Regions from separate parts of the Streptomyces sp. 3-6 genome, predicted to be linked through region 2. Evidence: riboswitches for the same ligand, from Rfam matches in the RefSeq annotation. Region 2 holds a riboswitch; the other holds the start of a gene.
What was found. A riboswitch is a leader RNA that binds a small molecule or an ion and turns the genes downstream of it on or off. The one in region 2 is predicted to bind S-adenosylmethionine.
Positions count from the first base shown of each region.

Region 1: it holds a riboswitch for S-adenosylmethionine, as region 2 does, so the genes downstream of both, AC02VZ_RS02650 (aminotransferase class V-fold PLP-dependent enzyme) here and thrC (threonine synthase) in region 2, are expected to answer to the same signal.

Region 1 covers NZ_JBWHZP010000001.1:644,238-651,299, forward strand. Annotated here, with positions in the region: gene qcrA (cytochrome bc1 complex Rieske iron-sulfur subunit) at 1-296, shown strand, start outside; gene qcrB (cytochrome bc1 complex cytochrome b subunit) at 293-1,930, shown strand; gene trpD (anthranilate phosphoribosyltransferase) at 2,067-3,131, shown strand; SAM riboswitch class IV at 3,208-3,324, shown strand; gene AC02VZ_RS02650 (aminotransferase class V-fold PLP-dependent enzyme) at 3,532-4,950, shown strand; gene AC02VZ_RS02655 (Lrp/AsnC family transcriptional regulator) at 5,041-5,322, opposite strand; gene AC02VZ_RS02660 (rhomboid family intramembrane serine protease) at 5,319-6,053, opposite strand; gene AC02VZ_RS02665 (hypothetical protein) at 6,210-6,449, shown strand; gene AC02VZ_RS02670 (NYN domain-containing protein) at 6,550-7,062, shown strand, end outside.
Region 2 covers NZ_JBWHZP010000015.1:35,460-42,521, reverse strand. Annotated here, with positions in the region: gene otsB (trehalose-phosphatase) at 1-81, opposite strand, end outside; gene AC02VZ_RS19590 (alpha,alpha-trehalose-phosphate synthase (UDP-forming)) at 395-1,825, opposite strand; gene AC02VZ_RS19585 (glucosyl-3-phosphoglycerate synthase) at 1,870-2,814, opposite strand; SAM riboswitch class I at 2,960-3,107, shown strand; gene thrC (threonine synthase) at 3,126-4,430, shown strand; gene AC02VZ_RS19575 (MoaD/ThiS family protein) at 4,427-4,702, shown strand; gene AC02VZ_RS19570 (cold-shock protein) at 5,144-5,347, shown strand; gene groL (chaperonin GroEL) at 6,111-7,062, shown strand, end outside.

The DNA of each region.
Region 1 (7,062 bases), on a different contig from region 2:
CGGAGAACATCAAGGACAAGCGCGCCCTGGAGTGGTCGCACGAGGGCATCCTCGCGTACTCGAAGATCTGCACCCACGTCGGTTGCCCGATCTCCCTGTACGAGCAGCAGACGCACCACGCGCTGTGCCCCTGCCACCAGTCCACCTTCGATCTCTCCGACGGCGCCAAGGTGATCTTCGGTCCCGCCGGTCACGCGCTGCCGCAGCTGCGCATCGGCGTGAACGACGAGGGTTACCTCGAAGCGCAGAGCGACTTCGACGAGCCCGTCGGCCCTTCATTCTGGGAGCGCGGATGAGCACCACGACGACCACCGACTCCCGCTCTCGCGGGAAGGCACCGGCCGGCGAGCGCGTCGCCGACTGGGCCGACGGCCGGCTGGGGATCTACTCCCTGGCCAAGGCCAACATGCGGAAGATCTTCCCGGACCACTGGTCCTTCATGCTCGGTGAGATCTGCCTCTACAGCTTCATCATCATCATCCTCACGGGTGTGTACCTGACGCTGTTCTTCCACCCGTCGATGGCCGAGGTGGAGTACCACGGCAGCTACGTCCCGATGCAGGGCCAGCTGATGTCGCAGGCCTACGCCTCGACCCTGGACATCAGCTTCGACGTGCGCGGTGGCCTGCTCATCCGGCAGATCCACCACTGGGCCGCGGTCATCTTCCTGGCCGGCATGTTCGTGCACATGATGCGCGTCTTCTTCACCGGCGCGTTCCGCAAGCCGCGTGAGATCAACTGGCTGTTCGGCTTCCTGCTGTTCGTGCTGGGCATGTTCACCGGCTTCACCGGCTACTCGCTCCCGGACGACCTGCTGTCCGGTACGGGTGTCCGCTTCACGCAGGGCGCGATCCTGTCCGTGCCGATCGTCGGCACGTACATCTCGATGTTCCTGTTCGGCGGGGAGTTCCCGGGGACGGACTTCGTCGCCCGGTTCTACTCGATCCACATCCTGCTGCTGCCGGGCATCATGCTGGGTCTGGTGGTCGCCCACCTGATCCTGGTCTTCTACCACAAGCACACGCAGTTCGCGGGTCCCGGCCGGACCAACAAGAACGTCGTCGGCATGCCGCTGCTGCCGGTGTACATGGCCAAGGCGGGAGGCTTCTTCTTCCTGGTCTTCGGCTTCATCTCGCTGATCGCCGGCCTGGTCACCATCAACCCGATCTGGAACCTGGGCCCGTACCGGCCGGACCTCGTCTCGACGGGTGCCCAGCCGGACTGGTACATGGGCTTCGCCGAGGGCCTGGTCCGCGCCATGCCGGGCTGGGAGATCAACTTCTGGGGCCACACCCTGGTCCTGGGCGTGTTCATCCCCCTGGCGCTGTTCGGTCTGTTCCTCGGGATCCTGGCGCTCTACCCGTTCATCGAGTCCTGGATCACCGGGGACAAGCGCGAGCACCACATCCTGGACCGCCCGCGCAACGCCCCGACCCGGACCGCGTTCGGCGTCGCCTGGATCACCGCGTACCTGATCATGCTGGTGGGCGGTGGAAACGACATCATCGCCACCCACTTCCACCTGTCGATCAACGCGGTCACCTGGTTCGTGCGCATCGGGTTCTTCCTCGGCCCGGTGGTGGCGTTCATCATCACCAAGCGGATCTGCCTCGGCCTCCAGCGCCGCGACAAGGACAAGGTGCTGCACGGCCGCGAGGCCGGCATCATCAAGCGCCTGCCGCACGGTGAGTTCATCGAGGTGCACGAGCCGCTCAGCCAGGAGCAGCTCCACACCCTCACCGCGCACGAGCAGTACAAGCCGGCGGAGATCGGCCCGACGGTCGACGAGAACGGCGTCGAGCGCAAGGTCAAGGCCACCGAGAAGCTGCGGGCCAAGCTCAGCAAGGCGTACTACGGCGAGGAGTCGCAGATTCCGAAGCCGACCGCCGAGGAGTACAAGGAGATCACCAGCGGCCACGGCCACCACTGATCCCTCGCACCGCTGAGCGAAGCGTCGCCACACCACGGCGAAGGCCCCCGTCCGGAACGCGGACGGGGGCCTTCGCCGTGCCCGGGGCTGGATAGGGTGGGAGGCAAGACGCGTGTGACGACAACAGGAGCGGCTGATGAGCGCTGTGACCCCCGCTGGAGGCGACACCGCGGCGGGCCGCTCCTGGCCCGCCCTGCTGAACGGCCTGCTGGAGGGCCGTGACCTGTCGGCCGACGACACCGCCTGGGCGATGGACCTGATCATGCGCGGGGAGGCCACCGACGCCCAGATCGCCGGCTTCGCGGTGTCCCTGCGCGCCAAGGGCGAGACCGTCGAGGAGATCGCCGGCTGCGTCCGCGCCCTGTACGACCACGCCAACGTGATCGAGGTACCGGGCGCCACCGTCGACATCGTCGGCACCGGCGGGGACGGCGCCAAGACGGTGAACATCTCCACGATGTCCTCCATCGTCGTCGCCGGCACCGGCGCGAAGGTCGTCAAGCACGGCAACCGGGCCGCCTCCTCCGCGTCCGGCGCCTCCGACGTGCTGGAGAAGCTCGGCGTCAACCTGGAGCTGACCCCGCGCCGGATCGCCGAGGTCGCCGAGGAGGCCGGGATCACCTTCTGCTTCGCGGTGAAGTTCCACCCGGCGCTGCGTCATGTGGCGGCGGCGCGCGGCCAGCTGGGCATCCGCACGGTGTTCAACTTCCTCGGCCCGCTCGCCAACCCGGCCCGGGTGACCGCGCAGGCGGTCGGGGTCGCCGACGCGCGGATGGCGCCCATCATGGCCGGGGTGTTCGCCGGACGCGGCCACTCCTCGCTGGTGTTCCGCGGCGACGACGGCCTGGACGAGCTGACCACGACCGGCACCTCCCGGGTCTGGGTGGTCCGGGACGGCACGGTCACCGAGGAGGTGTTCGACCCGCGCGAGGTGGGCCTCGGCCTGGTCGACGTCGCGGCCCTGCGCGGCGCCGACGCCTCCTACAACGCGGAGGTCGCCCGGCGGCTGCTGGACGGCGAACGCGGCCCGGTGCGCGACGCCGTGCTGCTGAACTCGGCGGCGGCGCTGGTGGCGCTGGAGCCCGGCACGGGCACCCTCACGGAGCAGATCCGCGCCGGGATGGAGAAGGCGGCCGAGTCGATCGACTCGGGGTCGGCCCGGCGCGTCCTGGACCGGTGGGTGGCCGTCAGCAACGCCTGAACCACCGCACGTGCGGGGTCCCGCGATCCGGAACCGGGTTGCGGGACCCCGTTTTCGTGCCGTACGTTCCTGTGCAGGTCATGAGTGACAGCCATCAGGCCCCGGCCGGCTGTCCGGCAACCCTCCGTCCGTGGCGGGGTGCCCCGGGTGAGGACCAGGCCGTGGACAGCAGGGTCCACGGCAAGCGCGGACCCCTCGCGACACCAGGGGTCCTGGTCGTCGAGGAGTCTCCCGTGAGCCGGCGAATGTCGTAGGGCCGAAGCGCCCCGCCTCCGCGTTCCCTCCGCCGTCCGCTTCTTCGCCCCTCTTTCGGCTGTCCGCCGTTCCTTCCGCCGTCCCGCCGGGCTGGAGCCACCGCTGCTCGCCCGGTGAACCGGCGTGCCACCCAAGGGAGTTCAGCATGTCCGTCACCGCCGTCGCCACCGCGTTCGCTGCCAGCGCCCCGGCCCCCGTCGGCCCCGTCGGCCCCGTCGGCCCCGTCGCCCCGGGGGACCGCGGCCCGCTGCCCGTCCTCGGCCGGGACGTCACCGTCCCGCTGGTCACCGGCGGCGAGGTGACCTACGCGGCGCTCGACTGCGCCGCCAGCGCGCCCGCCCTCCAGCAGGTCTGGGACGACGTCGCCGCCTACGCGCCGTACTACGGCAGCGTCCACCGCGGCGCCGGGTACCTCTCCCGGCTCTCCACGGAGCTGTTCGAGGACGCCCGCCGGACCGTCGCCGCGTTCCTCGACTGCCGCCGTGCCGACCAGGTGGTCTTCACCCGGTCCACCACCGACTCCCTCAACCTGCTCGCCGGCGCGCTGCCCGAGGGCTGCCGGGTCTTCGTCTTCGAGACCGAGCACCACGCCGCCCTGCTGCCCTGGCGGCGCTCCGACGTCACCGTCCTGGACGCGCCGGGCAGCCCCGGGCAGGCCGTCGAGACCCTGGAGCGCGCCCTCGCCGCCCGCGCGCCGTACGGGCCCGTGCTGGTCTGCGTCACCGGCGCCTCCAACGTCACCGGCGAGCTGTGGCCGGTGCGCGAACTGGCCGCCGCCGCCCACGCGCACGGCGCCCGGATCGTCCTGGACGCCGCCCAGCTCGCCCCGCACCACCCGCTGAGCGTGCGGGACCTGGACGTCGACTGGGTCGCCTTCTCGGGCCACAAGCTGTACGCCCCCTTCGGCACGGGGGTGCTCGCCGGGCGGGCGGACTGGCTGCGGGAGGCCGAGCCGTACCTCGCGGGCGGCGGTGCGAGCCGCCGGGTCGTCCGGCGCGGGGACGGGGGAGTGGACGTCCGGTGGCACACCGACGCCGCCCGCCACGAGGCCGGGTCGCCCAACGTCATCGGCGCGCACGCCGTCGCCTCGGCCTGCCGGGCGCTCACCGCGGCCGGGTTCGACACCCTCGTCGCCCGCGAGCAGCGGCTGATCCGCGCGGTGCGCGAGGGACTCGCCGACGTGCCCGAGGTGCGGTTCCTGTCCCTGTTCGGGGACGACGCCCCCCGGGTCGGGGTGCTCTCCTTCGTCGTCGACGGCTTCGACAGCTCCCGCTTCGCCGCCGCGCTGTCCGCCGAGTACGGTATCGGCGTCCGGGACGGCCTGTTCTGCGCCCACCCGCTGCTCGCGCGGCTGCTCGGCGACACGCCGCAGCCGGGCGGGTGCGGCGCGCCGGCGCCCGGGGAGCGGTCCGCGCACGCCGTCCGGGTCAGCTTCGGCGCGGGCACCCCGGACGAGCACGTGGAGCGGTTCGTCCGCGCCGTGCGGGAACTCGTCCGGGACGGCGCCCGCTGGACCTACCGCACGGTGGACGGCCGCTGCGTCCCGGACGCGCCAGTGGCCTGAGCCGGCACGGTTCCCCGGACCGGTGGCACGGTCCCCCGGAGCGCCGGTCCGGCGGACCGGGCCGTCCCGTCCTGCGGTCCGGGCGGGCCCTCAGTTGTCCAGCCCGATGGCGAACGCCGCCTCCAGGTCGTGCTGGGAGTACGTACGGAAGGCCACGTGCGTGTCCGTGCCCTCCACGCCCGGGATCTTGCTGATCCGGCCGGGGATGACCTCGGCCAGGTCCTCGTGCTCCCGGACCCGGACCATGGCGATCAGGTCGTAGGTCCCGGTGACCGAGAAGACCTCGCTGACGCTGTCCAGCGCGGCGATCCGCTCCGCGATCTCGGGGATCCGGTCCACGCTGGTCTTGATGAGGACGATCGCGGTGATCACGGCTGGTTCTCTCCCTCGGGGGCCGGAGCTGGGGGCGCCTTCACTGTAGTCGTCCGGCCCGAGCAGACCCACGCGCAGCCGAGGCCCAGCCCGAAGCCCACCAGGTGTGCGAGGTAGGCGACCCCCGGCCCGTCGGAGGCCTGCCCCGCCCCCAGCCACTGCAGGGCCGCCCAGAACGGCAGCACCACCCAGGCGGGGAGGCGGACCGGCAGGAAGAGCAGGAACGGCAGCAGACTGGTCACCCGGGCGCGGGGGAAGAGGAACAGGAACGCGCCGAGCACCGCCGAGATCGCCCCCGAGGCCCCCACCAGGGACTGCTCCGAGTCCGGGTGGGCGACGGCGTAACCGAGCAGGGCGAGGTAGCCGCAGCAGACGGAGAACAGGGTGAAGCGGAGGCGGCCCATCCGTGCCTCGGTCAGCGTGCCGAAGACGTGCAGGAACAGCATGTTGCCCAGCAGGTGCACCCAGCTGCCGTGCACGAAGAGGGCGGTGGCCGGGGTCAGGACCGCGCGGAGGGACCCGTCGAACAGGTCTGCGGGGATCACCCCCCAGCGCCGGAAGTACGCCCGCTGCGCGGCGAGCAGTTCCTCGCCCGTCCCGTGGACCGGGTTCAGGCCCGAGGCCGGGCCGATCAGGAAGACCACGCAGCACACGACGACCAGCGTGTGGGTCACCGGCGCCGACGGCCGCCGGACCGCCCGCGCGAGGAGTGCTCTCCAGTGGGGAACCATGGACACAGAGCATGACGTAACGGGACGCACCCGGGCGGACCGCCTCGCCGCCGTGGACGGGCGGGCGGCGGGGACCCGCCAGGCCGTAGGGTTACGACCCTGACCCACCGGGGCGCCCGGCGTGCCCCGAGACCGGAAGGAAGGCGAACAGCCACGATGACGGTTCCCCTGCCGACCGCCGCCACGCGGTGGCGCTGCACCCTCTGCGGCAACCTCACGCGCTTCGACGTGACCCGCTCCTCGAAGGTCGTCGAGTACGTCCACCTCGACCTGGCCGGGGAGCCGAGGGTCGAGGAGCGCGAGGTGCTCAGTGAGACCATCGAGTCGGTGCGGTGCCGCTGGTGCAACGCCGTGGACCAGGTGGAACTCGTGGACAGGCCGGATGCCGGTTCCTGAGCGAAAGGGGTCCCTCCCGCTCGCGCGACGTCGTCGGCGGGGGACGGCCCCGCTGACGGAGACCCCGTACGCGGGGCGGCAAGGCGATGGGATGTGACGGATGGTGGAGACCACGGGCGGGGGGCCGCAGGACGGCGCCGCTGAGGTGCTCGACCGTCCGCTGCCCGACGGTGTGCGCCGCCGGGTCGTCCAGATCGTCTCGGACGGCTTCGGCGGCCTGACCGTCGCCGAGCTGCCCGCCCAGCTGCGCCAGTACGCGCGGTTCACGCCGACCCGCCGCGTCAAGTTCGCCGGGAACGCGATGGCCTCCGCCCTGGAGACCGACCCGCTGTTCCGGCAGCGCATCGGGGAGAAGCTCAGGCAGGCGCAGCCGGAACTGACCGGCGCCCTGGACTCCGGCTCCCCGCCCCCGGCCGCCGACCCCCTGGACGTGGCAGCGGCGGCCTACGTGCTGCGCCCGCCCGGCTGGGTGAAGCTGGTCGCCGCGGCCGGCGAGGAGGCCCAGCGCGCCGACGCCGAACGCGCCGACGAGGAGAACCGGGCGGAACTGGAGCGGCTGCGCGCCGAACTCGCCCGGGCCCGCGAGCACACCCGCGCCGAGACCGAGCGGCTG
Region 2 (7,062 bases):
CCCTTCGCGCCCGGCCCGGGTGACGGGCGTCGGCAGGTCGGGGACGGCATGCGGATCCGTGGATGCGGTGTGGCTGCCCATACGGCCAACCTATCCACGTCCGTCCGGTGCCACGCCTGCCCGGCCGTCCGGTGCCACGCACGCCCGGTGCCACGTCTGCCCGGCCCGACGTCGGCGCGCAGGCAGGCACGGACGACCGTCGTCGCGCACCTCGGTCCCGGACGGCCACCGGCCCCGCAGGGCCGGGCTCGGAGTGGCCCCGACCCGCAGACCGGCCGGATCGTCCCCGGGTGCGCGTCGGGCCGCACCGGGCCGTGCCGGCCCGGCGCCCGGCTCCCGCGCCCGGCGGATCAAGGCCCAGGCCGAGGGCCGGGGCCCAGGCCCGGGCCCGGGATCAGGCGGGGCCCTGCTCCCGCAGGGCGTCCAGCTGGTCGACGAACCACTGGGCGGGCGGCAGCGCGGTCGCGGCGGCGGCCAGGCGCTTGCTGTGCTCGGTGCGCTGGGCCGGGCCCATCGTCAGGGCCTCGTGCAGGGCGCGGGCGGTCCCGGTCACGTCGTAAGGGTTGACGGTGATCGCGTCCTCGCCCAGTTCCTCGTGCGCCCCCGCCTCCCGGGACAGCACCAGCGCGCAGCCGGTGTCGGAGACCACCGGGACCTCCTTGGCGACCAGGTTCATGCCGTCCCGCACCGGGTTGACCAGGGCCACGTCCGCCAGCCGGTAGGCGGCCAGGGAGCGGGCGAAGTCGTCCTTGACGTGCAGCACGACCGGACGCCAGCCGGGCGTGCCGTACCGCTCGTTGATCTCCTCGGCGACCCGCTGCACCTCGGCGGTGTAGTCGCGGTACACCGCGAGGTCCTGGCGGGAGGGGTAGGCGAAGGCGACGTGCACGACCCGCTCGCGCCAGTCGGGGTGGTCGTCGAGGAGCTGCCGGTAGGCGAGCAGGCCGCGCACGATGTTCTTCGACAGCTCGGTGCGGTCCACCCGGACGATCGTGCGGCGCGGGGTGCCGTCGGGCGCGGTGCCGATCTCCTCGCGCAGCGCGGCCATCCGCTCCTCGACGTCCGGCTCGTGGGAACGGGCGCGCAGGAAGTCCGCGTCGGCACCGAGGCCGTGCACGCCGACGCGGGTGCCGCCGAGGCCGCCGGCGAACTGCTCGCAGCAGGCGGTGAAGGCGTCCGCCCAGCGCCGGGTGAGGAAGCCGAGCCGGTCCGCGCCCAGCATGCCGCCGAGCACCTGGGCGGCGATGTCGTCGGGCAGCATCCGGAAGTACTCCGGCGGTGCCCACGGGGTGTGCGAGAAGTGGCCGATGCGCAGGTCGGGGCGGAGCTCGCGGAGCATGCCGGGGACGAGCGTCAGGTGGTAGTCCTGCACCACCACGGCCGCGCCCGGCGCCGCCGCCTCGGCGAGCGCCTCGGCGAAGGCCCGGTTGTAGGTCTCGTACGACGCCCACCGGCGGCGGAACTCCGCGTCGAAGACGGGTTCCAGCGGGGTCTGGTAGAGCATGTGGTGCACGAACCACAGCACCGAGTTCGCGATGCCGTTGTAGGCGTCGGCGTGCACGTCGGCCGGGATGTCCAGCATCCGCACGCCGTCCTCGCCGACCCCGCGCCGCACGGCCTCGCGGTCGCCGTCGGAGAGGGCCGAGCAGACCCACAGGGCGTCGGCGTCCGAGCCGATCGCGGACAGCCCGGACACCAGTCCGCCGCCACCTCGTCGGGCCCGCAGCGCACCGTCCTCGTCCACCGTGTACGACACGGGCCCGCGGTTCGACGCGACCAGCACCTGGGCACCCTGACCAGCCTGAGCAGCATGCGTGGAAGCCATACGCACCAACCTAGCCCGGCCTCCGGAATCCCAAACGTCGAGGATCAGGCCACCCGGCGCGCCTGGTACTCGGCGATCTCCCGCATGGGCGGGCGTTCCTCGGTGTCGACGGAGTAGGTGCGCGGCTCGAAGCCGTCGTCGGAGCGCTCGAACTGGGTGAGGGCGGGCCGGATCAGGTGGCCGCGGGCCAGGCGGAGCTGGGCGGTGCGGTAGATGGCGGCGGCCATCCGGCCGAGCGCCCGCCCGTCCTGGTGGCGGTGCTTGCGCACCCCGACGTCGACCTGGGCGAGGGCGTCCAGCCCGGCCAGGTGCAGGGCGTCGACCAGCATGCCGAGCTCGACCCCGTAGCCGACCGGGAAGGGCAGCTGCTCCAGCAGGCAGCGGCGGGCCGCGTACTCGCCGCCGAGGGGCTGGACGAAACCGGCGAGCTGCGGCCAGTGCATGTTGAGGAGCGGGCGCGCCATCAGCTCGGTGACCCGGCCGCCCTGCCCGGCGGCGGCGCCCAGGGGACGGTCGTACATGGCCTTGACCAGCTGCACGTCCGGCTCGGTGAGCAGCGGACCGACGATGCCGGTGACGAAGTCGGAGGAGAAGTCGCGCAGGTCGGCGTCGACGAAGCAGACGATGTCGCCGCGGGTGACCAGCAGGGAGCGCCAGAGCACCTCGCCCTTGCCGGGCACGGCGGGGATGCGGGGCAGGATCGCGTCCCGGTGGACCACGGTGGCGCCGGCCGCCGCGGCGGCCTCGGCGGTGCCGTCCGTCGAGCCGGAGTCGACCACGACGATCTCGTCGACCAGCGGCACCTGGAGCATCAGGTCGTGCCGGATCACCGCCACGATGTCGCCGACGGTGGCCTCCTCGTCGAGCGCGGGCAGCACCACGCTCACCGTCTGCCCCGAGGCGCGTTTCGCGGCCAGGAGCGCGTGGAGGGGGCGGTCGGCCACGGACCAGGACCGGTCGATCAGCCAGCGCTCGACTTCTTCCAGCACGGTCTGCGGCTCCTCACTCCGGTCCGGTCCTGTGATCCATCTCGCGCTTCGGACGACTGTCTCAACCGCCCGGGGCGTCGGTTACAGTCTTGAACAACGCGCACGGTCCCCGCATGCCGGGGTCGCCGCCGCGACAACTGAACACCGCTCATCCAGAGGGGCAGAGGGATACGGCCCGTTGAAGCCCCGGCAACCCTCCAGTCGGTTCTTGTCACACGGACGTGGCGAGGCTCCCGGCTAGGGAAGGTGCCAAATCCGTCTCACGGCGAGATGCGTCGTGAGGAAGATGAGGAGAAAGGGCCTCGCCTCACATGGCTGTGCAGACCGTTGCAAGCAACGCCGACTCTGCCGGTTCCGCCGGTTCCCCCGCCGTCGACCTGGGTCCCGCCGCCGCGCTGTCCTGCCGCGAGTGCGGCCACCGCGTCCCGCTCGGACCCGTCTTCGCCTGCCAGGAGTGTTTCGGCCCGCTGGAGATCGCCTACGACTTCTCGTCCTACGAGGCCGGGGAGCTGCGCCGGCGCATCGAGGCGGGACCCGCGAACATCTGGCGCTACGCGCCCCTGCTGCCCGTCCCCGCGGACGTGGCCGGCAAGCCGAACCTCAACCCCGGCTGGACCCCGCTGGTCAAGGCGGACAACCTGGCCCGTGAACTCGGCGTCACCGGCGGGCTGTACGTCAAGGACGACTCCGGCAACCCGACGCACAGCTTCAAGGACCGGGTCGTCGCCCAGGCCCTGGAGGCCGCCCGCGCCTTCGGCTTCACCACCCTGTCCTGCTCCTCCACCGGCAACCTGGCCGGCGCCGTCGGCGCCGCCGCCGCCCGGGCCGGCTTCCGCTCCTGCGTGTTCATCCCGCACGACCTGGAGCAGGGCAAGGTCGTCATGGCCGCCGTCTACGGGGGCGAACTCGTCGGCATCGAGGGCAACTACGACGACGTCAACCGCTTCTGCTCCGAACTGATCGGCGACCCGGCCGGCGAGGGCTGGGGCTTCGTCAACGTCAACCTGCGCCCCTACTACGCCGAGGGCTCCAAGACGCTCGCCTACGAGATCTGCGAGCAGCTCGGCTGGCGGCTGCCGGACCAGATCGTCGTCCCGATCGCCTCCGGCTCCCAGCTCACGAAGATCGACAAGGGGCTGCGGGAGCTGATCGACCTGGGGCTGGTCGAGGACCGGCCGTACAGGATCTTCGGCGCGCAGGCGGAGGGCTGCTCCCCGGTCTCGGCCGCCTTCAAGGCCGGGCACGACGTCGTCCGCCCGCAGAAGCCCGACACCATCGCCAAGTCGCTCGCCATCGGCAACCCCGCCGACGGCCCCTACGTCCTGGACATCGCCCGCCGCACCGGTGGCGCGGTGGAGGACGTGACCGACGAGCAGGTCGTGGACGCGATCAAGCTGCTCGCGCGCACCGAGGGCATCTTCGCGGAGACGGCGGGCGGGGTGACCGTCGGCGTCACCCGCAAGCTGGTCGAGAGCGGCCTGCTGGATCCCTCGCTGACCACCGTCGTCCTCAACACCGGCGACGGCCTGAAGACCCTCGACGCGGTCGCCGGCACCGGCCTGACCGCCACCATCCGCCCCACCCTGGACTCCTTCCGAGAGGCTGGCCTCGCATGAGCGTGACCGTCCGCATCCCGACCATCCTGCGTACCTACACCGGTGGGCAGGCCCAGGTGAACGCCGAGGGGACGACCCTCGCCGAGGTCATCGAGGACCTGGAGAAGAACCACACGGGCATCGCCGCCCGCGTCCTGGACGACCAGGGCAAGCTGCGCCGCTTCGTCAACGTCTACGTCAACGACGACGACGTGCGCTTCGAGCAGGGCCTGGAGACGGCGACGCCGGACGGCGCCGGCGTCTCGATCATTCCGGCGGTCGCCGGGGGCTGATCCGGCCCGGTCATTACCGTAGGTAACTTCGGTTACCGAGCGTGGAACCCGCTGCCCCCTCCGTGAGAGAAACGGAGGGGGCAATTCCATGGGATTGAACGCGGTAGGGTTGGGGAACGCGGCCCCGGTCTCTCGATCGGGAACCGTGAATTCCTGCCGCTCGCCCGACGATAAGTAGCCAAAGTCTGTGCGCCTTTCGCGGCTTTTGTGACGTTTGTGCGGCCCGGTTTGCCCTGAATTCGGGCGAAGTTGCACAACATTCCGGACCGGTGTCGTCCAGATTTCTCGTCCGATTGACCTGTTGCAGACGGCAGTTGGACAGATACATTCAGCCGCGGTCGACGCGTTCCGGCGCACGCCCCCACTCCAATGGGGGGTGAGGTCTGACCCGGGTCCGCGAAGTGTGGATCTGTGCAAGGGCCAGTAATAGGGGAGTTAGGCATGGCTCAGGGCACCGTCAAGTGGTTCAACGCGGAGAAGGGGTACGGCTTCATCGCGGTCGACGGTGGTGCGGATGTTTTCGTCCACTACAGCGCCATCCAGATGGACGGGTACCGCACCCTTGAAGAGGGCCAGCGGGTCGAATTCGAGATCTCGCAGGGCCAGAAGGGCCCGCAGGCCGACATGGTTCGCGTCACCGCCTGAACGCGCTACCAGCCGCAAGCAGGTTCTGCTGACGAGGGGCCCGCACCTCCCGGGGTGCGGGCCCCTCGCCGTGCGTCGACGCCCCCACGGACGGGGGGGCGCGGGCGGCGGCCGGCCGTGCGTCGACGTTCGCCGGGAGTGGTGGCCCGGCGTGCCGTCCGCCGGGGGTGGGTGGCTGGTCATGCGCCGCCGTCCGTCGGGGTGGGTGGCCGGCCGTGCGCCGACGTTCGCCGGGGGTGGGTGGCCGGCGCGTACGCCCCGTCCGCCCGCGCTCCCCGTCCGGGCGGCGCCGTACACCCGTGTTCGCCGACCGCTGAGAGCGCGCCTCCCTCCTCCTTCGCGCCCCCGCGCGAAGGAGGAGGTGTACAGGGCGTGGCCGCGCCCCCGTGCCACCCCCGCGCCGCCCCCGCTCGGGGTGCCTCCCCACCCCCGTCCTCCGCCATCCGCCCAGCACACGGGCCCCGTCAGCCCTCGCGCCGAGGTGTCCGCGGGGCGCCTGTTCCCCTCCCGGGCCACGCCTGCGGGCGCACCCGCGCGCCGCGACCCTCCGACGGGCCCGCTTCGCGGGAGCGCCTTGCACTCGGAGGGGTCGAGTGCTAATCATTGGCGTTAGCACTCTGAAGGTGAGAGTGACAACGAAGGACCGGGTCGGTGAGGCCCGCAGGCCGTGTGGGGCAAGGAACCACGAGGCCGGCGAGCCGTCCGTCGCGGGCGCGGGCGCGGTCCGAAGGAATCACCCCCAGTCCTGGAGGGACCACTTCACATGGCCAAGATCATCGCGTTCGACGAGGAGGCGCGGCGCGGCCTCGAGCGCGGCATGAACCAGCTCGCGGACGCCGTCAAGGTGACGCTCGGCCCCAAGGGCCGCAACGTCGTCCTCGAGAAGAAGTGGGGCGCCCCCACGATCACCAACGATGGTGTCTCCATCGCCAAGGAGATCGAGCTCGAGGACCCGTACGAGAAGATCGGCGCCGAGCTGGTCAAGGAAGTCGCCAAGAAGACGGACGACGTCGCCGGTGACGGTACGACCACCGCGACCGTCCTCGCCCAGGCCCTGGTCAAGGAGGGCCTGCGCAACGTCGCCGCCGGCGCCAACCCGATGGCCCTGAAGCGCGGCATCGAGAAGGCCGTCGAGTCGGTCTCCGCCGCCCTGCTGGAGCAGGCGAAGGACGTCGAGACCAAGGAGCAGATCGCTTCCACGGCCTCCATCTCCGCCGCCGACACCCAGATCGGCGAGCTCATCGCCGAGGCCATGGACAAGGTCGGCAAGGAAGGCGTCATCACCGTCGAGGAGTCCCAGACCTTCGGTCTGGAGCTGGAGCTCACCGAGGGTATGCGCTTCGACAAGGGCTACATCTCGGCGTACTTCGCCACCGACATGGAGCGTATGGAGGCCGTCCTCGACGACCCGTACATCCTGATCGCCAACTCCAAGATCTCCAACGTCAAGGACCTGCTCCCGCTCCTGGAGAAGGTCATGCAGTCGGGCAAGCCGCTGCTGATCATCGCCGAGGACGTCGAGGGCGAGGCCCTGTCGACCCTGGTCGTCAACAAGATCCGCGGCACCTTCAAGTCCGTCGCGGTCAAGGCCCCGGGCTTCGGCGACCGCCGCAAGGCCATGCTCGGCGACATCGCCATCCTCACGGGCGGCGAGGTCATCTCCGAGGAGGTCGGTCTCAAGCTGGAGAACGCCACCCTCGACCTGCTGGGCAAGG